3 regions of the Dechloromonas sp. ARDL1 genome follow, and region 2 is predicted to be linked to each of the others. Evidence: predicted binding sites of a transcription regulator. Region 2 holds the regulator's gene; each other region holds the start of a gene.
What was found. Region 2 encodes FNR, which switches genes on or off when oxygen is low (the NO sensors DNR and NnrR bind a similar motif). Its sites were predicted from a motif close to TTGANCTAGNTCAA; they were not measured.

Region 1 (9,675 bases), 1.3 Mb from region 2:
ACGACAGCACCCACCGCATGATGTCGCAGGCTGCCAACATGGGTATCGCCATGGTCGTCATGTGGGTGATCTCCCGCATTCCGCCGCAAAAGCTGATGAGCTTCGCGATTCCACTGTATATCGTTGGCATCATCCTGTTGATTGCCGTCTTCCTCTTCGGCATCAAGGTCAACGGCGCCCGACGCTGGCTCTCCATCGGTTTTACACGGGTACAACCGTCGGAAATCATGAAGATCGCCATGCCACTGATGCTGGCCTGGTATTTCCACAAATACGAGGCCACCCTGAAACTCAAGCACTATGGCATCGCAGCGCTCTTGCTTCTCGTGCCATTCGGCCTCGTCGCCAAGCAGCCCGACCTCGGCACCGCGCTGCTCATCGGTGCCGCCGGCTTCTATGTGATCTTCTTCGCCGGCCTGCCATGGAAGATCATCGTCGGCCTCATCGCCGCGGCTGGTGCCGCCGCCCCCGTGCTGTGGAACATGCTGCACGACTACCAGCAGAAGCGCATCCTGACCCTCATCGACCCGACGACCGATCCGCTCGGGTCCGGCTACCACATCATCCAGGCGACGATCGCCATCGGTTCAGGTGGAGCCTTCGGCAAGGGCTTCCTGAACGGCACACAAACTCACCTCGAGTTCATTCCGGAAAAGCACACCGACTTCATCTTCGCCGTCTATTCCGAGGAATGGGGGCTGCTCGGCAACGCCACGCTGCTCTTTCTTTACACCCTGCTCATCGGCCGCGGCCTGATGATCGCCTCGGCCGCACCGACCACTTTTTCCCGCCTGCTGGCCGGCGCCATCACCCTCGGCTTCTTTACCTATGCTTTCATCAACATGGGCATGGTCAGCGGCATCCTGCCCGTGGTCGGCGTCCCACTGCCCTTCATGAGCTATGGCGGCACGGCGCTGGTCACCCTGTTCCTGGGCATCGGCATCCTGATGTCGATTCATACGCACCGGATGCTGGTCAAGAAATGAGACGACTACTCGCCCCCCTCGTGGCAGCATTGCTCATGGCTGCCTGCGGAGGCCCTGGGCCGGTTCGCGAGCCAGGTGCTGAAGCGCCCAAGGCACCGGCAGCCAAGACACCGACCAGGAAACCGACTGCGGTACTCAAGCGGGGAGGCGGTTTCTACAAGGACGACGGCCCGGCCGACGAAATTCCCGATGGCCTGGAAGACATTCCGGACGCCGAGCCCAAATGGGAACCGTTGCACAAACCAGCGACCAAGCCCTATGTCGTTCTTGGCAAGGAATACGTTCCCAACACCGCGCTCAAACCGTACAAGGCACGTGGTATCGCCAGTTGGTACGGGAAGAAGTTCCATGGTCAGAAAACGTCGATTGGCGAGCCTTACGACATGTTCGCGATGACCGCTGCACACACCACGCTGGCCCTGCCCTCCTACGCGCGCGTCACCAACGTGCAGACCGGCAAATCGGTCATCGTGCGCATCACCGACCGTGGGCCGTTCCACGCCGACCGCGTCATCGATCTGTCCTACACGGCAGCCTACAAGCTTGGATTGATCAACGGTGGCAGTGGTCAGGTTGAGGTCGAGGCGATCATTCCGGGTGAGGCAAGCGGGACGACCTACGCCCAAGTCACACCACCCTCTCGCCCAAGTGCCAGCGAGAGCGACGACATCGCCCAACTCGCCCGACGCATGGCACTTGAGGAGAAGCCGCAGCAAACCGCCACCATGGCGGGAATGAGCGGCGAAGCGGATATCCCCAAAGGGGTGTATCTGCAACTAGGGGCCTTCTCCAGCGTCGACAATGCCGAAAATCTGAAAAACCACCTGACACGCGAACTGGACTGGCTGGTCGAGCCGATGCGGATCAATCCGGCAGGCGGCATTCACCGCCTGCACTTGGGCCCTTATGCCAATCGCGGCGACGCGGAAAAAGTCGCGGACAAAATTCGCACCGTGCTCGGCTTCAAGCCGACTTTCGTCACCCGCTGATCGAGTTCAGAGCATGACCTTGGCAACCACTACGTTGCCCTTGCCCTGATATTCGAGCGACGCAAAACTCATCATCCTGGCCATCGCGATACCGCGGCCGTTGGGATCGAACGCCCGATCGGGATCGAAGCTCAGGAATTTCTCCCACACGAAGCCGGCCCCTTGATAGGCAATCGTGAACGTCAAACACTCGACGTTGCGTTCAACCCGCACCGTGGCGAAGCGCCCCAGGAACTGAGGCAAAGCCAAGCGCCGCTGGATTTCCCCCTCCCAGTCGCCTTCCCATTTGAGCAGGGACTTTTCCTGGTAGGTCACGCCCAGATTCCCGTGCTCCACAGCATTGATCATCAGGTCCGACAAGCCTGGCGCGACCACATCCGGAACCGGGCACATATCGGCCAGCACAGGAACCAGCGAGGTAATATCCTCAAGTGTCGTGAAACGGTACTCGACATTCCGGATCAGCGCCTGCGCTTCCTCCAGGCGCGCCGCACGGCTGCGCAGTTGGCGGCGACCACGCCTGTCCTCCAGTGCGGCCCGCACAATGGAGATCAGCGCTTCCGGCTCATAGGGCTTGGTCAGGTAGTAATAAGCCCCCGCTTCAAGCCCCTCTCGCACCTGATCGGGCGACGAAGCCGCCGTCTGCATGATGACCGGAACGTCGGCAAAACGCGCTTCGCGCTTCATCCGGCGCAGCAGTTCCATGCCATCGAGTTCCGGCATCATGCGGTCCAGCACAACCAGCGAAAAATTGCTCTCCGGAGCGCTCAGGCTCGCCCAGGCATCCAACGGATTACTGTGCATCTCGAGCTCGATGTCTTCCTGTTCGAGAAACTCCTCGATGATGAACAGGTTCAATTGTTCATCATCGACAACGAGAACACGTTCCTTATCCATTGCTCAGTCTCTCTCCTTCGCCAAGGGCCAGATGCCGAATCGGTAGCTGCACGGTCAAGCATGCTCCGCCATCCTGGCGATTCTGTGCATAGATCATACCGCAATGCAGACGAATAATTTCCCGACACAACGCGAGTCCCAGACCCGAACCCCCAGCCCCGCGATTTGTCTGCGAGCTTTGGGCAAAATTATCGAAGATACTCTCCAGTTCGTCCGCCGGGATGCCTGCCCCACGGTCTTCAACGACCAACCTAAGGGCCGCCACCCCATCACCGCCCAACACCATGCTGTCAGGGCTTAGTCGGACGGAGACCACACTCCCCTGAGGAGCAAACTTCCCGGCATTTGAAAGCAGGTTGCGAACGACCTGGGCGAGGCGTTCGGGATCGCCATGCATATGCGCATCCCCTTCGCAGAAAAAGGCAATCCGTTGTCCGCGGAGCGCGAACAAGGCATTCAACTCAAAAGTCACGCTACGCACGATCTCGGCAAGATCAAGCTCAACCGGGTGCGTCAACATCCTTCCGGCCTCCAGCCGGGAAAGATCGAGCAGATCGTTGAGCAATACAAGCAAGCGCTTTCCACTATCCTGGATCAACTGGAAATAGCCACGCAGACGCTCGTCATCGACTTTACCCACCCTGTCTGCTCCAAGGCGAGCGCATGAAAGAATGCCATGCATCGGGGTCCTGAGTTCGTGCGACATGTTCGACAGGAATTCCGATTTCGCCCGGCTGGCCGACTCGGCTTCCTCCTTGGCGTGCAGGAGGTCGGTCGTGCGACTATCTACCAAGGCTTGCAAATGCTCCCCGCGCTCGCGCAACGCCGCCTCGGCAGCCTTGGCACGGGTAATCTCCCGGCCCGTGCCCCGATAGCCGACGAAGCGCCCCGCCTCGTCAAAAATGGGATTGCCTGACACCGAATACCAGTGGAGAAGCCCATCGTCTCCGCGGATGGGATACTCGAAGTCGGCAAATGGCCGGCGCTCCGCCAACAATGCCTTGTGTGCCGCCCAATCCGCCTCGGCAAGCAAGATCGGTAATTCCCAGCGTCGCTTGCCATGGGTACCACGGATACACATGCCTGCCCGGCTCAATCCGGACGAGAGCTCGCAAAAACGAAGATCGGCATCCAGAGGTGGCCCCGCGCAGTTGGACAGAAATTTGGTTTTCTTAAGTGAGTTCTCTGCGGGTTAAGCCGCTGCGGCGAGCAGCGGCTGGTTGAAGTAAGCCGTATCCGGGGTTTGCCCGTCAAGCGTTGAGTGCGGGCGACGACGATTGTAAAAATCGAAGTAGCGGGCCAGCGCCTGTCGGACCTCGGAAACGGTGTCGTAGCCGTGCAGGTAAATCTCCTCGTACTTGACCGATTTCCAGAGGCGTTCGACGAATACGTTATCGCGCCAGCAGCCCTTGCCATCCATGCTGACCTGAATGCTGTGCTCCTGAAGCAAGCCAATGAAGGCCGAACTGGTGAATTGGCTGCCCTGGTCTGTGTTCATGATTTCCGGTCGGCCATACTTCATGATGGCCTCTTCCAGAGCATCGACGCAGGGATCAGCCGTCAGGCTGTTCGACAGGCGCCAACTCAGCACCCGACGGGTTGCCCAATCAAGCACCGCGCTCAGATAGACGAAGCCCCGGCGCATCGGGATGTAGGTCGTATCCATGGCCCAGACCTGATTCGGACGCTCGATGGCAAGGCCGCGCAGCAGGTAGGGATAGATGCGGTGTGCCTGGTTGCGCCGACTGGTGTTGGCCTTGCGGTAGATGGCCTGGATATCGAGCTTCTTCATCAGCGTACCGACATGTTTGCGACCGATTTCATGGCCTTCGAGCTTGAGCATATCGCGCAACATCCGCGCACCGGCAAAGGGATGCTCCAGGTGCAGTTCATCAATCCGCCGCATCAGCATCAAATCGATTTCGGATGTGGGCTGCGGCTGGTAATAGACAGAAGAACGCGAAAGCTCAAGTAACTGGACTTGCCTGACGACAGGCAGATCGTGGGCCTTGTCGATCATCGTTTTGCGCTCGCATCGCCGATGCGACCGAGCGCGACGGCCAAAAAATCAATCTCCAACGCCTGCTGGCCTATCTTTGCATGCAAATCCTTCAGGTCCGGCGTGGCCGCCTGCTTCTCGGCAGCCGTCGCAAAGACACCCGAGGCGTTCTCGAGCAATTGTGTCTTCCATTGCGTAATCTGATTCGGATGAACGTCAAACTTCTCTGCTAACGCAGCCAGCGTCTCATCGCCCTTGAGGGCGGCAATCGCCACTTTGGCCTTGAAGGCGGCTGTGTGGTTACGGCGGGGTCTTCTCATTGCTTCTGCTCCTAGGCAGGCGATTTCCATCGCCCATTGAAGCAGAGATTTCACTTAACTCGATGTCCGGATTCGCGGAACCACCTCTTCCTGCTCCCACAACCAATCCGAAGAAAGTGTCGCCAGATCGCGAAACCGCGCCTCACTCCGCGCCAGGGCGGCGTTCACCTGGCGCAGGCTGGCCAGGTGCCAATTATAGAGAGGCCACAGAATGAGTACCGCAAGCACCGCACTGACTAGCGAAGCAAACAAGGTATCGTGGATTTCATCGCGCAGGCTGCTCTCGACCTTCAGCAGCCCAACGGTACGCTCATCGAGCTTGATCGGCGCGCTCCCGGAAACACTGGGCCAGGAAGGTGGATCGCTGAGTGCGGCGATAGTCGAGCCCAATGAATCCTCGAGCGTGGTTCGGTGCTCGGGATAAATACGCTCGGCAATCGCGTCGAGCATCTCTCCCGGTGCCCAACGCCAAGCCCCCGGCGCCTCGGCTGCGAAACGCGCCGCAATTTCAGCCTGGGCGTTGGCCTGCGTCGCCATATCCTCGGAGAGACGCAAATACTCAAGCAGCAGATGCACGCCAGGCATTACCAGGCTCAGGATCAGCAACAGCACGCCCCACGCCACCGCAGGTCGCGCGGCTCGCACCGAAAGACCCTCCGGGTCCGCATGAATCGCTTGCCGAGATTGTGCGCACATTTTACTTACCCTCCGTTTTGATTCTGATCTTCGCATCGCCAAGGTGTTTGACGAGGATCAATGGCGTGCAATTTGGTGTGGCTATACTCCGGCGCTTGATATTCTGGAGTCCTCCCATGAGCTCCTTGCCCGATCTCGTCTGTCCCGCTGGCAGCCTGCCTGGCCTCAAGGCAGCCGTCGACAACGGCGCCGACACCGTCTATCTCGGCTACAAAAACGACACCAACGCCCGCAATTTCGCCGGCCTCAACTTCGACGCCAAAACCATGGCCGAAGGCATCCGCTACGCGCACGCCAAGGGGCGCGAAGTTCTGATGGCGATCAACACTTTCCCGCAGGCCGGCCGCACGGGCGACTGGCACAAGGCTGTCGATGGCGCAGTCGACCAAGGTGTCGATGCCATCATCCTGGCCGACATCGGCCTGCTTGACTATGCCCGCAACAAGTACCCGCAACAGCGGCTGCATCTGTCGGTTCAGGGATCGGCCACCAGCTACGAGGCAATCAACTTCTGCCAGCGCGAATTCGGCGTCCGCCGCGCCGTGCTGCCGCGGGTACTGACCCTGGCGCAAGTCGAGCATGTCATCAAGAACACCAGCGTCGAGATCGAGGTATTCGGCTTCGGCAGCCTGTGCGTCATGAACGAGGGGCGCTGCTGGCTATCCTCTTACGCCTGCGGCGAATCGCCCAATACGGTCGGCGCCTGCTCGCCGGCCAAGTACGTCAAATGGGACAAGAAGCCGGGCGCCATGGAAACCCGCCTCAACGGCATCCTGATCGACCGCTTCGGCGACGATGAGCCGGCGGGCTACCCGACGCTGTGCAAGGGGCGCTTCGAAGTCCAGGGCGAAACCTATTACGCGCTGGAGGAGCCGACCAGCCTGAACGTGCTGGAGTTGCTGCCCGACATCATCAAGATCGGCGTCAAGGCGATCAAGGTCGAAGGCCGCCAGCGCAGCCCGACCTATGTCGCCCAGGTCACCCGCACCTTGCGCGCCGCCCTCGACGCAGCCCGCGACAGCGCCGAACGCTTCCACGTCAAGCCGGCCTGGCAGGCCGAACTGGCCAAGGTTTCCGAAGGCAGCCAGGCTACCCTTGGTGCCTACAACCGGCCGTGGCGCTGAAGGATCACCCATGAAACTGTCTCTCGGACCCCTGCTCTATTTTTGGCCCAAGGCCGAACTCATGGCGTTCTACGCCGACATGGCGCAGAACCCGGCCATCGACATCATCTACGTTGGCGAGGTCGTCTGCTCGCGCCGCCAACAACTTCGCACCGCCGATTGGATCGGCCTGGCGCGCGACCTGACCGATGCTGGCAAGGAAGTCGTCGTCTCCGCCCAGGCACTGCTCGAATCGGAAAGCGATCTGAAGGCGTTGCGCCGATTGGTCGATGAGGCCGGCTGCAAGCTCGAAGCCAACGATCTAGGCGCGGTCAATCTGACCGCCGGCAAGGACTTTGTCGCCGGACCGCACCTCAATATCTACAACGAGGAAACCCTGGCCACCTTCGCCCGCTTCGGCCTGAAGCGCTGGGTGCCTCCACTTGAGGCCACCCGAACCCTGGTCGACACCCTGCACCGCAGCCGTCCAGCCGGGGTCGAAACAGAGGTATTCGCCTTTGGCAAGATTCCGCTCGCCTTCTCGGCTCGCTGCTTTACGGCCCGCCATTACAACCTGAACAAGGACGACTGCCAGTTCAAGTGCCTCGACCACGCCGAAGGCCTGACGCTGAAAACCCGCGAGGGGCAGGATTTCCTGACCATCAACGGCATCCAGACCATGTCGGCGCAGAGCTACAATTTACTGCACGAGATTCCCGACATGCTCGCCATGGGCATCGACATCGTCCGCCTCAGCCCGCAGCAACAGCACATGAACGACATCATCGCCGCCTTCGATACCGCGCGGCGCGGACTGCCGGTCGTGGCCGACAGCCGGAACTGGAGCACCAGCGGTCAGGTCGACGGTTACTGGTTTGGCGATGCGGGCATCCGCCAACACCATACGCAAGCCCTCGCAACCCTGGGAGCATGACCATGAACGGCAACTTCACCATCCCCAAATTCAAGCTGCCCGACTTCTTCGCCAGCCTCGGGCAGAAACTCCCGCAATGGCCGCACGCGCTGGTTCTGGTCGGTGCGCTCAACGCGGCGCTCAAAATGAAACTGCTGCCGGAAAGCGAACTGGCGATGCTGGAAGACAAGTTGTTCCGTGTCCGCGTCCTGGATACCGGTGGCGAGGCGTCTTACACCTACCGCAATGGCCTGTTCCGCCCGGTGTTCAGGCCCGAACGCGAACCCGACCTGGCCTTCGCCGCCAACCTGTCGGCTTTCCTGCAGTTGCTCGCCCGTCAGGAAGATCCGGATACGCTGTTCTTCAATCGCGAACTGGAAATCACCGGCGACACCGAACTCGGGCTGATCGTCAAGAACATGCTCGACGCCGTCGAGTGGCCCAAGCTGCCGCGCATCCCGCTAGCCAGCAGCTAACACGTTGGCCGGGTTTGACCCCGGCCTGGCGGATCAATCGCCGATTGAAATCAGTGTCTCGGGCGGTGAAGTCGCGCGCCCACCCGTTCGCGAGCCGGGAACGACGCAGGCCACGTCACCTGTTGCAATGATGCTGAGCACTTCTTCCTGCTCGACCGGCGCCATCAAATCCTTTGGCTGAGCGCAGGCTCCCAGATAGACCTTCAGGCTATCAGCCAGTTGGCCATCAGCACACAGCACCCGCATCGCAAAATCGGGATAGGCATGACCAACGGCACGGAGTACCTCACCGACCGTCTCGCCGCTCGCCATTACTTCGTCGTGACCTCCCGCCAGCGCACGCAGCTCCATCGGGATATGAACCGAAACCACGGGATACTCGCTCATCAACATGGCGTACCTCCTTGCTTGCTGTGTACGTTGGACAAGCGGCGTAACGGAAGTTCGCCAAAAAGAAAGGGAGGCCACAGCCTCCCTTTGCTTAAAACCGATCGCTAGGGCGATTAGTTCTTCTTCTGGGCATCCAGGCGGAACTTGACATAAGCGCCCGGTGCATCCTCGATGACCTTCAGCTTGCCATCGGCCGGCTGACGCGCCTTGACCTTGGCGGAACCGCCCGGCAGGCTGGTCACCCACTGATCCCAGTGCGTCCACCACGAACCGGCATTCTGCGTGGCGCCGGCCAGGAAGTCGTCCGGGCTTTCCGGCAGGTCGCCGTCGGTGGCATCATTGGTCCAGAAGCCGTACTTGTTGGCAACTGGAGGATTAACGATACCAGCGATGTGGCCGGAGCCGCCGAGCACGAACTTGGTCTTGCCAGTCGGCAGGCGGGCGCCCATGTAGGTGCTCTTCCACGGGGCGATGTGGTCTTCGATCGTCGAGATGAAGTAGCACGGCGTCTTGACCTTGGAGATATCGATCTTGACACCACCGAGGGTGATGCCGCCCGGATCCTTCAGCTTGTTGCCGAGGTACATGTTGCGCAGGTAGAAGCTGTGCATCGCGGCCGGCATGCGGGTGGAGTCGGAGTTCCAGTAAAGCAGGTCGAACGGGAACGGATCCTTGCCCATCAGGTAGTTGTTGACCACGAAGGACCAGATCAGGTCGTTGGCGCGCAGCATGTTGAAGGTGCCGGCCATTTCCGACCCTTCGAGGAAGCCACGCTCGGCCATCTTCTTTTCCAAACCGGCGACAGCGCCTTCGTCGAGGAAGACGCCCAGTTCGCCCGGCTCGGAGAAATCGAGCATGGTGGTGAAGAAGGTGGCGGAATTGGCGCGCTTGTCCTTCTTGGCCGCC
Region 2 (9,675 bases):
ACCAGCACACATTACGAAGTCGGCCTCAAGGCCATGCTCGGTACGAGCAGCCGCCTCGATGTGGCGCTGTTCGATATCAAGACGCAGGATGAACTGGTTGTCCTTTCCAGTACCGGTGGCCGAACGGCCTACCAGAATGCCGGCAAGACCGAGAGGCAAGGTATGGAGGTGGCGCTCGACAGTCGCTGGGGCGACGGGGGGAGCAGTCGCCTGGCTTGCACTTTCCTTGATGCGCGCTATGCCGACAGTTTTTTGAACGCCGGCGGCATCGTCCCGGCCGGCAGCAAGCTGCCCGGCATCGCCGCCCACAATCTGTTCGGCGAACTGGCTTGGCGGCACAAGCCAAGCGGGTTCCACGCTGCTGTGGAGGGCGTTGTCCGCGACAAGGTGTACGTCGAGGACAGCAACTTGCGCCAGGCGGCGCCAGGCTACGCTATCGCCAACCTGCGCGTCGGTGTTGATCGCAAATACGGCCCCTTGAGCTTGCGCGGCTTTGTCCGGCTCGACAACGTTTTTGACCGCCAGTACGTCGGATCGGTCATTGTCGGCGACAGCAACAACCGTTTCTACGAGTCGGCGCCGGGCCGCAACTGGCTAGCCGGCGTGAGCGCCCGTTACGCATTCTGAGTTCTCTCCTTTCCCAATTTGCCCGGCCGCGTGCCGGGTTTTTTGTTTGTTGTCGGGGTGTTGATTTTTGGGGCAGAAGATCGTGCGTTGTCCAATAAATGAGCATCCAGTTGTGCAGCATTTGATGTTCGAGCGATTCGCCTTCTCTCAATTAAATCCAATCAAATCAAATGCATTGATTTGATGTGGAGGGTTTCGTCTTGAGCTGGCACGCGCTTCGCAAAGGGTAGGCGTCCTTGTTGCCACTGATTCGGCACTGGGGGAAGCCGCCGTGCCCGAGGGGGGTGGGCGTATTTCTGTACACACATCTGGAGACAATTCATGCAGAAAAAAATTATTGCCCTGGCTATCGCCGCCGCAACCTCAGGCGCCGCCTTTGCTCAATCCAACGTGACCATCTATGGCAATATCGACATGGGGTGGCTGACTACCAGCGGCACCAACGGCGCCGTGCCGGCCGGTGGTGCCGTGGGTACCGCCAACCAGGCCCGCAATTTTACCGGGCAAGCCGCATCGTTCAGCCACTTGGGCTTCAAGGGGGTTGAAGACCTCGGCAATGGCCTCAAGGCGCTGTTCGACATCCAATACCGCTTTAACCCGGACGCCGGCAGTGGCCTGAACCAGGCTGGTCGCTCCTATGTCGGTCTGACAGGGGGATTTGGTACAGCCGTTGCCGGTTATCTTGATGGCCTGCGCTATGGGATCTATGGCAAGTACAACCCATTTACCAATTATTCGATCGGCAATTTTGCCTCGATGACTACCCAGTATGATCGCGCAGCCAACGCGATTGCCTATATCTCTCCTGCCTGGAAAGGCTTTACGTTGATTTTGGCGACCGCCACCAACACTCAAGGCAATGAGGGTAGTTTGAAAGGTATTCATACCAACGGTGTTAATGCCATAACGGGTAGCAGCAACGCTGACGACCGCCTGTTCTCGGTCAATCTCGTCTATACGAACGGCCCGTTGAACGTCGATCTGGATTACGAAACCACCAAGGCTGCCGGTCTGTCGGATAGCCGTTTGTACGTGGCGACTGGTGGTGTTTCCTACGATTTCGGCGTGGTCAAGATCGGCGGCGTCTACGATGTGATCAAGGGGCAACAGAACTCTTTGATTGGCGGCAACATCGATCTCGACGGTGCCACCGCTGGTTTGCAGAATCTGGGCGGATTGGCGGCCGGTCAAGAATACGATCGCCGCAATTGGTTTGTCGGGGCTACCGTGCCGTTCGGAAAGGCCAAAGTTTTGGCCAGCTACGGCCAAGTTAAAGACAAAACCTTGAGCGACGCCGATGCCAGCAAGTGGGCAATCGGTGCTCGTTATGCTTTGTCGAAGCGTACCGAGTTGTATGCCGACTACGCCCATATCAAGAACGAGCGCAACGCTTCTTTTACCATCAATCCGATGGGTAACTCGGCAGGCCTTTCCGGTAACGGTGTCAACGGCTTTGCCATGGGTATCAAGCACGCGTTCTAAGTTTAGCTGGATCGGGGGGCGCTGCTTCAGCTATCCCTCGTCCGGGAGCGACTCTTGCGTCAGATGTCATTTCTGCATCTGTTTGGGGTGCCGTCAGCGGTACCCCGTTTTTTTGCTTGCCTCCTCATGCTCTGGGTGTCGCAGGGGCAGCAGGCTTGGGCTGAGGGTGATATCCGGACCTATCCTGTTCCTGATGGGGGGTATGAGGCCGCGCGCGATGCCTTGATCGAAGTGATTGAGGCAGAAGGACTGGTTGTCGGTGCTGTGTTTCCGTTCAATCAGATGCTGCAACGCACGGGGGGCAAGGGAGGCGTGTCTCCGTTCGAGAGCGCCGAAATCGTACAGTTTTGCAGTAGTGCGCTTGCCTGGGAATTGGTGCTGGAAGCAGTTGAGCACCTTGCTGTGTGCCCGCTGTCGATTGCTGTTTATCGTAAAGCCGCGAGCAGGGATGTCATGTTGGCTTATCGTTTTCCCGGCGATGCAACGCTTGGTCGTCGAAAGGCTGTCGAACTGCTACGGCGGATTGCTGTTCGGGCTGTGGAATTGGCTCGTTTGCGCTGGTGAGATTTGCCTGAGTGTCAGCGCTGGTGATTCATCAAGGCCTTGAGGCCGTTGACGTTCAGTATCCGGATGTGTTTCTGCTGGACTGCGATGTGGCCATCTTCCTGGAATTTGGAGAAGGCACGGGACACCGTTTCCAGTTTCAGGCCGAGGTAGGAGCCGATTTCCTCGCGCGTCATGCGCAGGTAGAACTCGGCATGCGAGAAGCCGCGGGACGTGAAGCGCTGCGACAGGTTGAGCAGGAAGGCGGCCAGGCGCTCTTCGGCGCGCATGGTCCCGAGGAGCATCATGACGCCATGGTCGCGGACGATCTCGCGGCTCATGACCTTGTGGAAGTGATGCTGCAGGGTATGGATTTCCCGGGACAGGACTTCCAGTCGGGAGAAGGGGATGGCGCAGATCTCGCTATCTTCAAGCGCGATGGCGTTGCAGGTGTGGTGTTCGGTGCTGATGCCGTCTAGTCCGAGCAGTTCCCCCGCCATCTGGAAGCCGGTCACCTGGTCGCGGCCATCCTCGAGTAGCACGTCGGTCTTGAAGAAGCCGCTGCGGATGGCGTAGATGGCGTCGAAAGCCTCGCCGGCACGGTACAGGTGGTCGCCGCGTTTGACACGGCGCCGGGTCGATACCAAGTCGTCCAGTCGCTCCAACTCTTCAAGGCTGAGCCCGAGCGGCAGGCACAGTTCGCGGAGGTTGCAGTTCGAGCAGGCTGTCTTGATGACGGACAACGAAACTTCCTGATTCAGCGGGCGTGTTTGGGGCATTGGCAACCTGCGTTGGCTTGATCCATGTCAACCACGATATGATGCCCTCCGAACATAATCCGAGCAATACTTCGTGGCTTGTCTAATGAATTTCGCAACTGAAAATCTCGTCTTCGATCCGCAGATCATTCGCCGTTTTGACGTCAACGGCCCTCGGTATACGTCCTATCCGACTGCCGACCGCTTCGTTGAAGCATTCGATGCGGAGGCAGCCAATCTATGGCTGGGCAAGCGCAATATCGGCGGAATCAGCAGACCGCTCTCATTATACTTCCACATCCCCTTCTGTAACACTATTTGCTATTACTGCGCCTGTAACAAGATCATCACCAAGGATCATGGGCGCAGCGCCAAGTATCTGAAATATCTGGCGAAAGAGCTTGATATGCAGGCTGCGGCCCTGGAAGGGCGCGACGGTGAGCATGAGGTGATCCAGCTGCATTGGGGTGGCGGTACGCCGACATTCCTGTCACATTCTGAAATGCGTCAGCTGATGGGTGAGACCCGCAAGCATTTCAAGTTGCTCGACGGCGGCGAGTATTCCATCGAGGTTGACCCGCGCAAGGTCGATTACGAGACCGTCGCGCTGCTTGGCGAACTCGGCTTCAACCGCATGAGCGTCGGCGTTCAGGATTTCGACGAAAAGGTGCAGGTTGCCGTCAATCGCGTGCAGAGCGAGGAGGAAACCGCACTGGTCATCAACGCGGCCCGTGCCAACGGTTTCAAGTCGGTTTCCATCGACCTGATCTACGGTCTTCCGTACCAGACGGTGATGGGCTTCAATCGTACCCTCGAACGTGTGCTGGCCATGGATCCGGATCGTCTGTCGATCTACAATTATGCGCACATGCCGAGCCTGTTCAAGCCGCAGCGCCGGATCAACGAAACCGATCTGCCGTCGGCCGACACCAAGATGCAGATTCTGGCGTTGGCCATCAAGAAGTTGACCGAGGCCGGTTATGTCTATATCGGCATGGACCATTTTGCCAAGCCGGACGACGAACTGGCCGTTGCCCAGCGTCAGGGGCGCCTGCACCGCAACTTCCAGGGCTATTCGACCTATGCCGATTGCGACATGCTGTCCTTCGGTATCTCGTCGATCAGCAAGGTCGGGCCGAGCTACTACCAGAACGTCAAGACCGCCGACGAGTATTACGATCGCATTGATGCCGGCGTGCTGCCGGTGTTCCGTGGTATCGAGCTGACCGCCGACGACATCCTGCGCCGTTCGATCATCCAGGCCCTGATGTGCCATTTCGAACTCTCCATCGAAAGCATTGAAAGTGCCCACCTGATCGACTTCCGCAAGTATTTCGCGGCCGAACTGGAAGACATGAAGGAAATGGAGCGTGCCGGCCTGCTCAAGGTCGAGCGTGAATGGATTTCCGTGTTGCCGCCGGGGCGCATGCTGGTCCGCGTGATCTCCATGGTCTTCGACCGTTACCTCCGCGAGGGGCGGCAGCGGGCGAATTACTCCAAGGTGATCTGATCGCCTGACACGACACGAACGGGCAGGTTAAACTGCCCGTTTTGCTTTTTGGCCCTGTCGTTCAATGCCCGATACCGGTTTTCTTGCCCTGTTCCTCGTCGGTTTGCTTGGCGGTACACACTGCGTAGGCATGTGCGGCGGCATCGTCGGCGCCATGTCTATGGGCGGCAAGGCCGGGTGGGGGATGCATTTCGCCTACAACGGCGGGCGCATTCTCTCCTACGTCGCCGCAGGCGCCATCGCTGGTGCGCTCGGTGCGGCCAGCCTGGGACTCGAGGGGCAGGTGCCGGCCCGCATGGTTCTTTATTTCATCGCCAACTTGATGCTGGTTGCGCTCGGGCTTTATTTGCTTGGCATTACCAGTGCGCTGGCTTTCACCGAACGGGCCGGGCAAGGTTTGTGGCGTCGCTTGCAGCCGTTGACCCGGCGTTTTCTGCCCGTCCGCGGCGTCGCTCAGGCTTTTCCGCTCGGCCTGCTGTGGGGTTGGCTGCCTTGTGGCCTGGTTTATAGCGCCCTGGCGACAGCGCTGGCCGCAGGGTCGGCAGGGCGGGGAGCGGCCGCGATGCTGGCCTTCGGGCTGGGTACCCTGCCCAATCTGTTGCTTGCAGGCCTGTTGCTGGCGCGACTGAACGAATTCGTCAAGCGTCCGGCTGTACGTACCATCTCCGGACTGTTGGTGCTAGGCTTCGGGATATACGGATTCTTCGGCCTGATGCGCTTGTCGGGCTGGATTTAAGATAGGTCTCGCCATGAAAATCTTGTTGCCGGCGGATGGTTCGCCTTGTTCGCTGCGTGCCGTCGACCAGTTGATCGCGACAGTCGCCTGCTTGCGCGACGTGCCGGAAATTCACTTGTTGCACGTTCATTTGCCAATTCCCATCGGCCGCGTTCAGGCGCATGTCGGCAAGGAGACGCTGCACGCCTATTATCTGGAAGAGAGCCAGGAGCAGTTGCTGGCTGCGCAGCAGAAGCTCGATGCGGCCGGGCGCTTTCACACCACACATATCCACGTCGGTCAGCCGCCCGAGGTTATTTGCAAGATGGCCGGTGAGCTTGGCTGCGATCTGATCGTGATGGGAACCCATGGGCGCAATCCACTTGCCGGCCTGCTCATGGGGTCGGTGGCGACGCGCGTGCTGCAGCACGCGCCTTGCCCCGTCTTGCTGGTCAAATGAGCGATAACGAATCGGCTCGGGTCGTCGAATTTTCCATCGGCGGCATGACCTGTGCTGCCTGTTCTGCCCGTCTGGAAAAGGTGTTGAATCGCCAGGCCGGCATGCAGGCGTCGGTTAATCTGGCCGCTGAGCGGGCCCGGGTGCGGCTCTCGGGGGCTGCCGACGAGACGGCTGTGGTCGCCGCGGTGGGCAAGGCCGGTTTTGTGGCCCAAGTCGTCGACGCCCGTACGCGCGAGCGAGAAAAAGCGGACAAGCTGCATAGCTATCGACATGATCTCAGGCGCTTCTGGATTGCCGTGCTGCTGACTGTGCCATTGGCCGGGCAGATGTTGTTCATGTTCGGCGAACAGGGTCACGAGCGTGAATTGCCTCGCTGGCTACAGCTGCTGCTGGCGACCCCGGTGCAGTTCTGGATCGGCTGGCGCTTCTACGAAGGAGCCTATAAGGCTCTGCGCGGCGGCGGTGCAAACATGGATGTGCTGGTCGCGCTGGGCACCACCATGGCTTGGGGGCTTTCAGCCGTGGTAACGATTTTTGAGCTACCGCAGCATGTCTATTTCGAAGGCGGAGCAGCGGTGATTACGCTGGTTCTGCTGGGTAAGCTGCTCGAAGCGCGGGCCAGGGCGCGGACCTCCGAGGCTATCGAGTCATTGATCCTGCTACAGCCGAAGACCGCGCGAGTCGAACGAGACGGGCGGTGGGTGGAGGTGGCAGTCGATACATTGATGCCGGGCGATATTTTCCAGGTCCGGCCCGGTGAGAGCGTTCCGGTCGATGGCGAAGTGATCGACGGGGAGTCCAGCATCGACGAAGCCATGCTTACCGGCGAGAGCATGCCAGTCAGGAAGCGCGCTGGCGACAAGGTTTTCGCGGCCACTTCGAACGGGCAGGGCGCCATGCGCTGCCGGGCGACCGGGGTTGGCGAGCATACCTTGCTGGCTGGCATCATCCGGCTGGTCGGCGAGGCTCAAGGCTCCAAGGCGCCGGTCCAGCGCCTGGCCGACCGGGTTTCCGCCATTTTCGTGCCCGCCGTCTGCGCAATCGCCTTGCTGACTTTCGTCGGGTGGTGGCTGTATTCGGGCGAGGTCGCCGAGGCGCTGATCAATGCGGTTGCCGTACTGGTCATCGCTTGTCCTTGCGCCCTGGGTCTGGCGACGCCGACGGCAATCATGGTCGGTACCGGACAGGGGGCGCGGGCCGGCATTCTGGTCAAGAACGTCGAGGCGCTGGAGCGGGCCGAGAAAATGAAAGTGCTGGCGGTGGACAAGACGGGGACGCTGACGTGTGGCCTGCCGCAGGTGACGGACAGCGAGGCGCGCGGCATGCCGGCCGCCGAGGCGCTGCGTCTGGCCGCTGCGCTGGAACAAAACTCCGAGCATCCCTTGGCGTGCGCCATCGTCGCTGCCGCAGCCGACGCAACCATCCTGCCGGTGAGCGGCTTCAAGGCCTGGGCCGGGATGGGGGTGGAGGGCGTCGTCGCGGGGCGCTCGTTACGCCTGGGGGCTCCGGAGTGGCTGGGTCTTGGGGGTGATGGCGTGGCCCACCGTTGGCAGCAGGAAGGCAAGACGGTCGTCGTGCTGGCAGAAGGCGCCGTGATACTGGCAGTTTTTGCGGTGGCGGACGCCTTGCGCCCAACGTCGCGTGCTGCGGTCGAAGGTTTGCGGCGACAAGGTATCCGCGTGGTCATGCTCACCGGCGATAATCCGAGAACGGCGGCAGCCATTGCGGCACAGGCCGGCATCGAAGAATTCAGGGCAGCCATCCTGCCCGGCGGTAAGGCAAGTGCCGTCAATGAACTGAAGGCGGGCGGCAATCTGGTCGGCATGGTCGGCGACGGCATTAATGATGCGCCAGCGCTGGCTGCTGCCGATGTCAGCTTTGCCATGGGGGCCGGCTCGGATGCAGCCATCGAGGCGGCGGATTTGACGTTGATCCGTAGCGACCTGCTCGGGGTGGGCGAGGCGATCTCCTTATCCACTGCTACTTTACACAAGATCCGACAAAATCTTTTCTTTGCTTTCATTTACAATGTGCTCGGAATTCCGCTTGCTGCCTTGGGTTTGCTCAGTCCGGTCGTTGCAGGCGCCGCCATGGCGATGAGTTCGGTTTCGGTGGTTTCGAATTCCTTGCTGCTCAAGCGTTGGCGGCCGCGGAATCAAATGGGGCAATTGGGGAAGTTCGATGGTCGTCGCTGATGATCGCGAGCTTTACAGCAAAGTGGGTGTCGATAATGGCAAGGAATTGGCAGATAGCACCGTAACGATGAGCGATCAGGAAACAATGTTTCGAGATGCGATGGAGGCGGCCCAGGTGGGTATCTTCATCATTCAGGATCAGCGTTTCAAATTCGTTAATCCCTTTCTGGCAAGCTTGCTGGGCTATACGGTCAAAGAAATGGTTGACCGGATGGGGCCGCCCGATGTCGTAGCATCCGAGCATCAGGGGCTGGTTTACGAGCAGATGTCCTTGCGCGCGGCGGGCATTCCCGGGCATGCCTATGAATTGACTGTCGTCCGCAAGGACGGCTCGACATTCCCGGCCATGGTTCAGGGCTCGCCGGCGGTGATTGGCGGTCGTCAGGCTTCTGTCGGAACGATCGTCGACATATCGACGCAAAAATCCGCTGAACAGCGTATACGCGAACTGGCCGATTACGATGTTCTGACCGGCTTACCCAATCGCCGCTTGCTGCGTGAACGCTTTACCCAGTTGCAGGCTGCGGCGGAGCGTGACAATGCTGAACTGGCGCTGATTTTCCTCGATCTCGATCATTTCAAGCGGGTGAACGATTCACTGGGGCACAGCGTTGGAGACGAGTTGTTGTGCGAAGTCGCGCGCCGCCTGGGTAGCGTGGTTCGTCGCGTCGACACCTTGGCCCGCCTGGGCGGCGATGAGTTCATCTTTGCCATGCCGGGCTTTCATACTGCGGCTGCCGCCGATGTCGCGCGACGGTTGATCGATGTCTTCGCGCGCCCTTTCGAGGTGGCTGGACATGAACTCACCGTGACGCCGTCGCTGGGGATCAGCATTTATCCGCATGACGGCGACGACCTGGAAACTTTGCTGCGTAACGCCGATACGGCGATGTACCGGGCCAAGGAGGTCGGTCGCAACGCATTCCAGTTCTACGCGAGCGAGATGAACTCTTCGTCGCTGGATCGCCTGCTGATGGAGAGCAACTTGCGTCGTGCGCTGGTCCAGCGGGAATTCGTCCTGCATTACCAGCCGCTGGTCAATCTTGAGAGCGGCCTGATTATCGGCGTCGAGGCGCTGATTCGCTGGAATCATCCTGAACTCGGTTCCATTCCGCCGGATCGCTTCATTCATGTGGCCGAAGAGTCCGGCCTGATCAATCCGATCGGTGACTGGGTGCTGTGCGAGGCCTGCCGTCAAGCCCAGGCCTGGCGCGACGAGGGGCTGCCGCCGATCACCATGGCGGTTAATGTGGCCCCCGTGCAATTCAGGCAATCCGGCTTCATTGAAGTGGTTGCCGGCGCCCTGGCTACTTCCGGCCTCGAGGCGGGCCGCCTCGAACTGGAGCTGACCGAACGCACCGTCATGCACGATGCCGATGCCACCA
Region 3 (9,675 bases), 2.1 Mb from region 2:
AGATGAAGGGCACGCCGGCCTTTTCCACCAGCGGCACCATCGACATGGTGGCGCCCGTCGTGGTGCCGCCGACGATGACGTCGACCTTGTCGTCGTCGATCAGGCGCTTGGCGAAGCCGTTGGCCTTGTTGGCGTCGCTACCGTCGTCGTAATGAACGAGCTGCAACTGGCGACCGAGGACGCCGCCCTTCTTGTTGATCTCGTCGACATACTGCTGCAGGGTTTTCAGTTCCGGATCGCCCAGAAAAGCGGCTGGACCGGTCACGGACAGGACCGACCCGACCTTGATCGGATCGGCGGCGAAAGCACCGAATGCAGCCATGGTCAGGGCAGCGCCGGCGACCAGTTTCTTCATCATCTTCTTCATTGGGTTTGTCTCCTTCGTTAAGATATTAGCGTTCCTTATTATGGAACGCATTCCAGAAAAAGCAATAGCTCAGATACGCTCAATGACCATGGCGATGCCCTGCCCAACCCCGATACACATGGTGCACAAGGCATAGCGGCCGCCACGACGCTTGAGTTCGTAAGCTGCGGTGGTGACCAGTCGGGCACCGCTCATACCGAGCGGATGGCCGAGCGCGATAGCACCGCCATTGGGGTTCACATGCGCAGCATCGTCGGAGAGCCCAAGGTCGCGCAGCACGGCCAACGCCTGGGCGGCAAAGGCCTCGTTGAGTTCGATGACATCCATCTGATCGAGCGTCAGGCCGGTCTGGGCCAACACCTTGCGTACGGCCGGGGCCGGGCCGAAACCCATGATGCGCGGCGCTACACCGGCGGTCGCCATGCCGACCACGCGGGCCAGCGGCTTGAGCCCGTATTTGCCGGCGGCTGCTTCCGAAGCCAGCAGCAGAGCGCAGGCCCCGTCGTTGACACCCGAGGCGTTGCCGGCGGTAACGCTGAGGTCCGGGCCATTGACGCCCTTCAGCTTGGCCAGTTGCTCCAGCGTGGTTTCCGGACGCGGATGCTCGTCCGTGTCCACAACCTTGGGGTCGCCCTTCTTCTGCGGAATGACCACCGGCACCAGTTCGTCAGCGAAACGGCCGGCGGCATGGGCAGCGCCCCAACGCTGCTGCGAACGGACGGCAAAGGCGTCCTGGTCGGCGCGGCTGATGTTGAAATCGGCAGCGACGTTGTCCGCCGTCTGCGGCATCGAGTGCGTCTCGTACAGCTTCTTCATCAGCGGGTTGATGAAGCGCCAGCCGATGGTCGTGTCGTAGATCGCCGCCTGACGGGAGAAGGCCGACTCGGCCTTGCCCATCACGAACGGGGCGCGCGACATGCTTTCGACACCGCCGGCGATCATCAGGCCGGTTTCGCCGGATTTGATCGAACGGGCGGCCAGACCGACCGCATCCATGCCGGAACCGCACAGGCGGTTGACCGTCGTGCCAGGCACCTCGATCGGCAGGCCGGCGAGCAGGCCGGACATGCGGGCGACGTTACGGTTGTCTTCGCCGGCCTGGTTGGCATTGCCGTAGATGATGTCATCGACGGCCGTCCAGTCGACCTGCGGGTTGCGCTCCATCAGCGCCTTGAGCGGGATGGCACCGAGATCGTCGGGGCGCACGCCGGACAAGGCGCCGCCGTAACGGCCGATCGGGGTGCGGATGGCGTCGCAGATAAAGGCTTGGGTCATCGTCATTTCCTCAGTTTTGCTTCGGGCGCTCGTCGAGCACGCGCTTGGCCTTGCCGACCTGGGTACGCGGGATGGCGTCGAAATCCATCACGGTGATCTTGGTCGATACGCCGATATTGGTCTTGATGCGGTGCTGCAATTCCTTGCCGATCTGCTGGATGTCGGCGGCCGCCAACTTGCCGGACAGCTCGCGCTGGATCTCGCAACGCACTTCGAGGTTGTCCATGTGGCCATCGCGGGTGACGACCACCTGGTAATTGCCGGCCAGACGCGGGTCGCGCAGGATCATTTCCTCGATCTGGGTCGGAAAGACATTGACGCCACGGATGATCAGCATGTCGTCGGAACGGCCGGTAATCTTGCCGATGCGACGGAAGGAACGGGCGGTCGGCGGCAGCAGGCGAGTCAGGTCGCGGGTACGGTAGCGGATGACCGGGAAGGCTTCCTTGGTCAGCGAGGTGAACACCAGCTCGCCTTCCTCGCCGTCGGGCAACACTTCGCCGGTTTCCGGATCGATAATTTCCGGGTAGAAGTGGTCTTCCCAGATCACCGGGCCGTCCTTGGTCTCGATGCACTCGTTAGCGACGCCCGGGCCCATCACTTCGGTCAGGCCATAGATGTCGATGGCGTCGATGCCCAGCTTGCGCTCGATTTCGGCACGCATGCCCTCGCCCCAGGGTTCGGCCCCGAAAATGCCGACCTTGAGGGAAATGTCCTCGGGGGCAATGCCCTGCTTCTCGAACTCCTCGGCAATGACCAGCGAGTACGACGGGGTGACCATGATGGCGTCCGGCTTGAAATCCATGATCTGCTGGACCTGCTTTTCGGTCTGCCCGCCGGACATCGGCACGGCGATGCAGCCGGCGCGCTCGATGCCGTAATGGGCGCCAAGACCACCGGTGAACATGCCGTAGCCGTAGGCGTTATGCACCATGTCGCCGGGGCGGACGCCGGCGGCACGCAGCGAGCGGGCGACGACATTCGCCCAGTTGTCGAGGTCGTTCTTGGTGTAGCCGACGACCACCGGCTTGCCGGTGGTGCCGGACGAGGCGTGCAGGCGGGCCAGCTTGTTGCGCGGCACCGCGAACAGCCCGAACGGGTAGTGATCGCGCAGATCGAGCTTGGTCATGAACGGAAACTTGCTCAGATCGGACAGCGTCTTCAGGTCATCCGGATGCACACCCTTGGCGACACATTTCTGGCGATACGGTTCGACGTTATCGTAGGTGTGGCGCACCGACCACTTCAGGCGCTCCAGCTGGAGGGCGGCGATTTCGTCGCGACTGGCGGTTTCGATTGGCTCGAGATCGCCGGGCAGGGGCTTCTTGACGGGCATGGTTGTCTCCTCTCTCTGGTCAGGTCGGCTTAGTCGGCCTGTTGCAGGCCGGCGATGACTTCGCCGTTGATACGATAGCTCTTGCCCCGGAATAGGGCGATGGTTTTGCCACCTGTGGTACGCACCGTGATGTCATAGACCCCGGTACGCCCGGAGGCCGATTGCTCGACGGCTTCCGCTTCCAGCGTCTCGCCTTCCTTGGCGGGCGCCAGGAAATCGATGTGGCAGGCGGAAGCGACGGTGTTCCTGTTGTAGCTGTTGCAGGCATAGGCGAATGCCGTATCGGCCAGGCTGAAGATCATGCCGCCGTGGCAGATGTGGTGGCCGTTAACCATGTCGGAACGCACGGCCATGGTGAGCAGCGATGCGCCCGGCTGGACACGGACGATCTTGATGCCTAGCGCCTGGGCGGCACGGTCACGCGAGAACATGGCCTCGGCGGTTGCCTCGGCCAGTGCCTGCGCTTCGGCCGGCGAAAGCTTGTGTTCAGTCATGAATCTTCCTTCCGGCAAACACGGCACGCTGGATCAGCGGCGAAATGCGATAGCGGTCCTCGCCATAGCTGGCGCCGAGATTGGCCAGCACGTCGCGAATCGCGGCGACGCCCACCTGATCGGCCCAGGCCAGCGGGCCTTGCGGATAATTGACGCCGAGGCGCATGGCCTGATCGGCACCCTTTTCGGTACACACGCCCTGATTGACTGCGTCGGCAGCCTCATTGGCCAGCATGGCCACGGTACGCATGACCGCCAGACCGGGGACATCCAGGAAACGCGACACGGCAAAGCCGGCCGCCTGCAGCAGGCCGACCGCCGCCGACATGGCCGAGGGATCGCACTGCTCCGCCGCAGCGACCGCAAGGCGGGTGGCCTTGGCGTAGTCGAGGGCCAGGTCGATCAGCACCGTATTGGCGACGCCGCTTTCGCTGGCCCGCTGCGTGGCGCTGCGCCCGTCGGTGATGTAGAGCACGGCGCGGCCGATTTCCAGCAGCCGGCCATCGGAAGCCAGCGCCCGCCCGAAGGACAGCCCGCTGTGCTGCAGACGCTCGACCATGGCATCGGCAATGTCGCATTCGCCATAGACGGTGATCTTGCCGGCCGGCGTTTGCGGCGCCTCGGTCTGCGGCACGGGTTTTTCGGCACCGTCCCGGTAGTCGTAGAAGCCGCGCCCGGTCTTCTTGCCGTAGAAGCCGGCATCGACCAGTTCCTGCTGGATCAGCGACGGCAGGAAGCGCGGGTCGTTGTAGAAGGCCCGCCAGACCGAATTGGTCACGGCGAAATTGACGTCGTGGCCGATCATGTCCATCAGCTCGAACGGCCCCATGCGGAAACCGCCGGCCTCGTGGCAGCAGGCATCGATGGTGGCGTAGTCGGCGGCGCCTTCCTGGGCGATGCGCAGCGCTTCGGCGTAGTACGGACGGGCAACGCGATTGACGATGAAGCCCGGCGTCGACTTGGCATGCACGGCCGTCTTTCCCCAGGCATTGGCGGTGGCGAACAGGGTTTCGGCAACCACCTTGTCGGTCGCCAGGCCGGAAACGATCTCGACCAGCGCCATCAGCGGTGCGGGATTGAAGAAATGCAGGCCGGCCAGGCGCTCAGGGCGCTGCAACGCCGAACCGATGGCGGTCACCGAGATCGACGACGTGTTGGTGCCGAAGATGCAATCGGCGCCGACGATGGCTTCGAGGTCGGCATACAGCTTCTGCTTGGCTTCGAGATTCTCGACGATGGCCTCGACGACCAGCGCGGCATCGGCCAAGTCGCTCAACTGCTCGACGGCAACCAGACGCTCGCCGGCCGCCTGCGCGGCCTCGGCGGAAAGCTTGCCCTTGTCGGCCAGCTTGGCGAACTGGGCACGAATGCCGTCAACCGCCTTGGCAGCGGCCCCCGGTCGGTTATCGAGCAGCTTCACGACGTGGCCGGCCTGGGCGGCGACCTGGGCGATACCGGCGCCCATGGCACCGGTGCCGACCACAGCGACGACGGCCTGTTGGGATAGGGGTGCGTGGCTCACGATTTCACTCTCCGGTGAATTTCGGTGCGCGCTTTTCCATGAAAGCCTGGACGCCCTCGGCGTAGTCCGGGCTCCAGCCCAGTTCGCGCATGAAGCTGCCTTCGAAGGAAAGTTGCTGCTCGAGCGTATGCCCCGGCGCGGCATGCATGGCCTGCCGGGTACGGACCAGGGCCTTGGTCGGCATCACCGACAATTGCTTGGCCAGCGCATCGATGCGGGCGGCGAAATCGGCGTCCTCAGTGCATTCCCAGATCAAGCCCCATTCGGCGGCCTTTTCGGCCGGCAGCTTGTCGGCGAGCAAGGCCAGGCCCATGGCGCGCGCCATGCCGACGCGCTGCGGCAGGAACCAGGTGCCGCCGGTATCCGGCACCAGGCCGATCTTCGAAAAGGCCTGCAGGAAGGAGGCTGACTTGGTGGCGACAACGAGGTCGCAGGCCAGCGCCACCGAGGCGCCTGCACCGGCAGCGATACCATTGACCGCGGCGATGGTCGGCACGCGCAGGTTCTGCAAACGCATGACCAGCGGCTTGTAGTTGCGCTCGACGACATTGCCGATATCCGGCATGCGGCCGTCGATCTTGGCCATGTCCGGATCGGCCAGATCCTGGCCGGCACAAAAGGCGCGCCCGGCACCGGTGAGGACCAGCACGCGGATCGAATGGTCGCTCTGCACGCGATCCAGCGCTGTGCGCAACTCGGCGTGCATGTCGCCGGTGAAGCTATTCAGCTTGTCCGGCCGGTTCAGGGTCAGGCGGGCGATGCCGGCCTCGACGGTGAAGGTGATGTTTTCGAAATTCATGCTGCGTTCTCGATGTGGTAACGACGCTGGACAACCACGAAACGGTTGGCAACGAAGGCTGCATCTGCGTACGAAGCGTTGGCAGCCGGGTTGCCGCCGGTACCGTGGTAGTCGGAGTAAGCCGCCGACTGGTTCACGAACACGCCGCCGGTCAGGTTGATCGACAGGGCGACCTTGGAACGCATGGTGGCGGCGGTCATGGCATCGATCACTTCCGGCTTGGTCGAGTAGATGCCGGCGGTCAGCGCGCCGTGGGTCGATACGATGCGCTCGGACAGGGCGATGGCAGCCGCCGTATCGGCGACCTTGACGATGAAGCTGATCGGGCCGAAGCGCTCTTCCATGTAGGCATGCTCGTCGGCGGCATCGCAGGCGAGCAGCACCGGGGTACGCACGACGGCCTTGGGGAATTCCGGGTTTTCCAGCTTGCTCGAGGCCAGCACGACCTTGCCCAGCGTACCGCTGTCAGCCATCTCGATGCGCTTCAGGGTATCGGCCGACTGCACGGCGCCGAGCACGGCATGGGCGACTTCCGGCTTGGACAGGAAGCCGGAAACGGCCTTGGCCAGGTCGGCACAGACGTCGTCGTAGGACTTGTGGCCGTCTTCGGTTTCGATGCCGCCGGCCGGGACGAAGATGGCCTGCGACGTGGTGCACATCTGGCCGGAATACAGCGACAGCGTGAAGGCCAGGTTGCGCAGCATCGGCTTGTAGGCGTCGGTAGAGTCGACGACGATGTTGTTCACGCCGGCCAGTTCGGCATAGACGCGGGCCTGGCGGCAGTTGTCGATCAGCCACTGGCCGAAGACGTTGCCCCCCGTGAAATCAATGGACTTGACGGCCGGATGGGTGACCAGCTTCTGGGTCGTCGCGCGATCGCCGGCGACGCACAGGGTCACCAGGTTGGGGTCGATGCCGTTCTCGGCCAACACGGCGCGGATGGTGCGTACAGTGATGGCGGCCGGCAGGATGGCATTGCTGTGCGGCTTGACGATCACGGCATTGCCCGTCGACAAGGCGGCAAACAGGCCGGGATAGGTATTCCAAGTCGGGAAGGTGCCGCAGCCGACGACGACGCCGACGCCCTGGCCGACCTGCTCGAAATGCTTCTTCATGACCAGCGGCGGGTTCTTGCCCTGCGGCTTCTCCCAAACCGTTTCGGTCGGCACGAAGCTCATTTCGCGATAGGCGTAGGCCAGCGTTTCGAGGCCGCGATCCTGCGCGTGCGGGGCGCCGGCCTGGAAGGCCATCATCCAGCCCTGCCCGGTCGTCATCATGACCGCATGAGCCAGCTCGAAGCTTTGCTTGTTCAGGCGATCGAGGATCTCCAGACAGATGCCGGTGCGGCCATCGGCCCCGACCTTCTGCCAGCCGACCATGGCCTGCCGGCCAGCGGCGATCAAGGCCTCGTGGTCACAAACGGGATATTGCACGGCCATGTCGATACCGTAGGGCGACTGCTCACCGCCAGCCCAGCCCTTCTGCCCCGGCTGATCCAGCACGAACTGCTTGCCGAGGTGCGCCTCGAAAGCCTTCTTGCCATCGTCGGCCGCCGTTTCGCCATAGGCCTTCGGGCTTGGCATCTCGTTATAGGCCGACCAATAGCCGCGGGTGGCGATGGCGTTCAGGGCGCCATCCAGCGTGGCGCGGTGTTTCTCGAGCAGGGGGTGGGACATCGATATCTCCTAGTTGAAGCTTGTTCTTGGGCGAAGGCGCGTTGGATGGCACCAACTCAACACACGATACGAATGATATTGAAACAAGTCAATCAAAAGTATCGTAAAAAATGACGCGATTTGCAATTCCGTTTTGAGGAACAAGTTTCCAAATTGCAAAAATGTCCTTTTTAATCAATAAATTTTATCCGACAAAAAAGTCATTGATCTTTTGAGTTTTAAAATTCAGAATTGGTTCCCTGAAAATTATTTTGCGATTTGATACAAAATTTGTTGACTCAAACCACGAACACGTATCATTATTCACCCCACGCCACCCGGATACCGGACTGGCTTACCGAACCATTGATGAAGCCCTATAAGGAGTGAGACATGGCAAGCAACAAGGAACGTTTTGCAGACAAGATGGAATTCCCGCCGGCTACGCCGCAGCCGAACATCTACCCGCTGTCCTGGACCAGCAAGACCAAGAAGCTGCAGGAAGTCTGGGAAGCCGCGCTGCGCGAGAACTGGGACCCGGAAAAGCTGCCCTGGGACACGCTGGACGTCGACAGCTACACCTGGGAAGAGCGCGAATCCATCGCCTACTGGTGGAGCCTGCTGTCGGTGTTCGACGCCTCCGCCCCCCCGGTCTTCGCCGAAGCGCTGATCAAGACCTATGAAGTGCACGAGGAAGATCCGGTCCGCAAGTGCTTCTTCTCCGTCACCCGCGACGAGCAAAACCACGAAATCATGTGCGGCCTGGCCATCACCAAGCTGCTCGGCCATTCGGACCCGCTGACCTACACGCCGAAGACCGAACTCGGCAAGCGCCTGCAGAAGAACGTGCAGTGGCTGTATTTCAACGGTGGCCGTTACTGGACCGGCTACAAGCAGGCCGTGCCGAAGTACGACCTGGCCGTGCTGTTCTCCTCCTTCCTGATGGGCGAAATCGCCGCTGCCACCATCTTCAAGCAGATGTACGACAACTCCCGCGAAGCCGTCTTCAAGGAAGGTTTCAAGAACATCGGCCGCGACGAAGGCCGCCACATGGCGATCTGCATGGCCGTCATGGAGCGTGACTACCCGGGCCTCGACGAGTCCACCAAGGCCATCGTCACCAAGCAGATCCGCGCCGGCTACCTGTTCCTGTCCGCCGTGCTGTTCGAGCCGCCGATGGAATTCTGGGACCTGCCGTCCGACTTCATCGCCAACCAGCGTGAAGCCGAGGAAGTTGCCCGCGGCGCCGGCTTCGGCATCCCGACCTACGAGGCCAAGCTGCAGAACTGGAAGAATGCGATGATCAACCTGAAGGGCGTGCTCGATCGCTACAACATCCCGTTCCCGGCGATTCCGGAAGTCGGCATCACCGGCCAGGAAGTCTCCGAGATCGACATGGAAGACATCATCCCGGTGTTCTAAACCGCAAAAACCAGACGATTTGCTTCGGCCGACGTCCCGACAAAGGGCGTCGGCCTTGCCGCAACAGAGAAACAACCCGGAGTGTTCGTTAGGGCTTGGGATGGCAGCGAGGACAGTTGCGAGGCAGTTTTGCCCCGACTGAGGAACCGATACCCAATGGTATCGGCGACGAAGAGGGGAAAAAATGACCGCAAATGGCCCGCTGACACCCAAGCAGCGCCAAGGGCGCGCCTAATGGACAATCCGGGTTCCAAACCAACAGGGGAAGACGAAAATGGCTCGTATCATCATGCAACCGTCCGGCAAGTCGGTCGACTGCGCCTACGGCGACACCGTGCTGATGGCACTCGAAAAGGCAGGCTATGCACTGCCCAACAACTGCCGCGCCGGCGCCTGCGGCGAATGCAAGGTCAAGGTCACGCAGGGTCAGTTCGACCAGGGCATGGTGCTCGACATGGCCTTGTCGCAGGACGAACGTAAACAGGGCTACGGCCTGATGTGCATGGCCAAGCCGATTTCCGAGGAACTCACCATCGAGTGGGGCACCGAGGATGCCAAGCCGAAACTCTTCCCGCCGCGCGAAGATGCCCTCTTCGTCGTTACCGACAAGAAACAGATCGCCGCCCGCGTCGTCGAGCTGCGCCTGCGCCCGGTCGGTCAGCCGATCCGCTATTGGCCCGGCCAGTACGTCACGATCGGCAACCCGCGCGCCGACATTCCGGCCCGCGCCTACTCGATTTCCAACGCCCCGCGCCCCGACGGCGAACTGGTTCTCCAGGTCGCCCGCGCCGAAGGCGGCGTAACC

Region 1: the regulator FNR is predicted to act here: its motif matches at 5,935-5,948, upstream of ubiU (ubiquinone anaerobic biosynthesis protein UbiU).
Region 3: the regulator FNR is predicted to act here: its motif matches at 7,548-7,561, upstream of paaN (phenylacetic acid degradation protein PaaN).

The regions. Positions count from the first base shown of each region.
Region 1 covers NZ_CP168939.1:3,475,488-3,485,162, forward strand. The annotation lists gene rodA (rod shape-determining protein RodA) at 1-986, shown strand, start outside; gene AB6Q56_RS17265 (septal ring lytic transglycosylase RlpA family protein) at 1,022-1,975, shown strand; gene AB6Q56_RS17270 (response regulator) at 1,982-2,872, opposite strand; gene AB6Q56_RS17275 (ATP-binding protein) at 2,865-3,905, opposite strand; one part of gene AB6Q56_RS17280 (IS3 family transposase) at 4,065-4,933, opposite strand; one part of gene AB6Q56_RS17280 (IS3 family transposase) at 4,933-5,191, opposite strand; gene AB6Q56_RS17285 (hypothetical protein) at 5,246-5,803, opposite strand; gene ubiU (ubiquinone anaerobic biosynthesis protein UbiU) at 6,004-7,011, shown strand; gene AB6Q56_RS17295 (U32 family peptidase) at 7,022-7,924, shown strand; gene ubiT (ubiquinone anaerobic biosynthesis accessory factor UbiT) at 7,927-8,379, shown strand; gene AB6Q56_RS17305 (hypothetical protein) at 8,413-8,772, opposite strand; gene AB6Q56_RS17310 (PHA/PHB synthase family protein) at 8,883-9,675, opposite strand, start outside.
Region 2 covers NZ_CP168939.1:2,191,389-2,201,063, reverse strand. The annotation lists gene AB6Q56_RS10820 (TonB-dependent receptor family protein) at 1-627, shown strand, start outside; gene AB6Q56_RS10815 (porin) at 949-2,109, shown strand; gene AB6Q56_RS10810 (hypothetical protein) at 2,164-2,673, shown strand; gene fnr (fumarate/nitrate reduction transcriptional regulator Fnr) at 2,688-3,431, opposite strand; gene hemN (oxygen-independent coproporphyrinogen III oxidase) at 3,517-4,920, shown strand; gene AB6Q56_RS10795 (sulfite exporter TauE/SafE family protein) at 4,985-5,656, shown strand; gene AB6Q56_RS10790 (universal stress protein) at 5,670-6,095, shown strand; gene AB6Q56_RS10785 (heavy metal translocating P-type ATPase) at 6,092-8,290, shown strand; gene AB6Q56_RS10780 (putative bifunctional diguanylate cyclase/phosphodiesterase) at 8,277-9,675, shown strand, end outside.
Region 3 covers NZ_CP168939.1:104,958-114,632, reverse strand. The annotation lists gene AB6Q56_RS00545 (ABC transporter substrate-binding protein) at 1-367, opposite strand, end outside; gene pcaF (3-oxoadipyl-CoA thiolase) at 437-1,642, opposite strand; gene paaK (phenylacetate--CoA ligase PaaK) at 1,653-2,978, opposite strand; gene paaI (hydroxyphenylacetyl-CoA thioesterase PaaI) at 3,008-3,472, opposite strand; gene paaH (3-hydroxyacyl-CoA dehydrogenase PaaH) at 3,465-4,937, opposite strand; gene paaG (2-(1,2-epoxy-1,2-dihydrophenyl)acetyl-CoA isomerase PaaG) at 4,999-5,793, opposite strand; gene paaN (phenylacetic acid degradation protein PaaN) at 5,790-7,469, opposite strand; gene AB6Q56_RS00510 (hypothetical protein) at 7,842-8,870, shown strand; gene AB6Q56_RS00505 (2Fe-2S iron-sulfur cluster-binding protein) at 9,145-9,675, shown strand, end outside.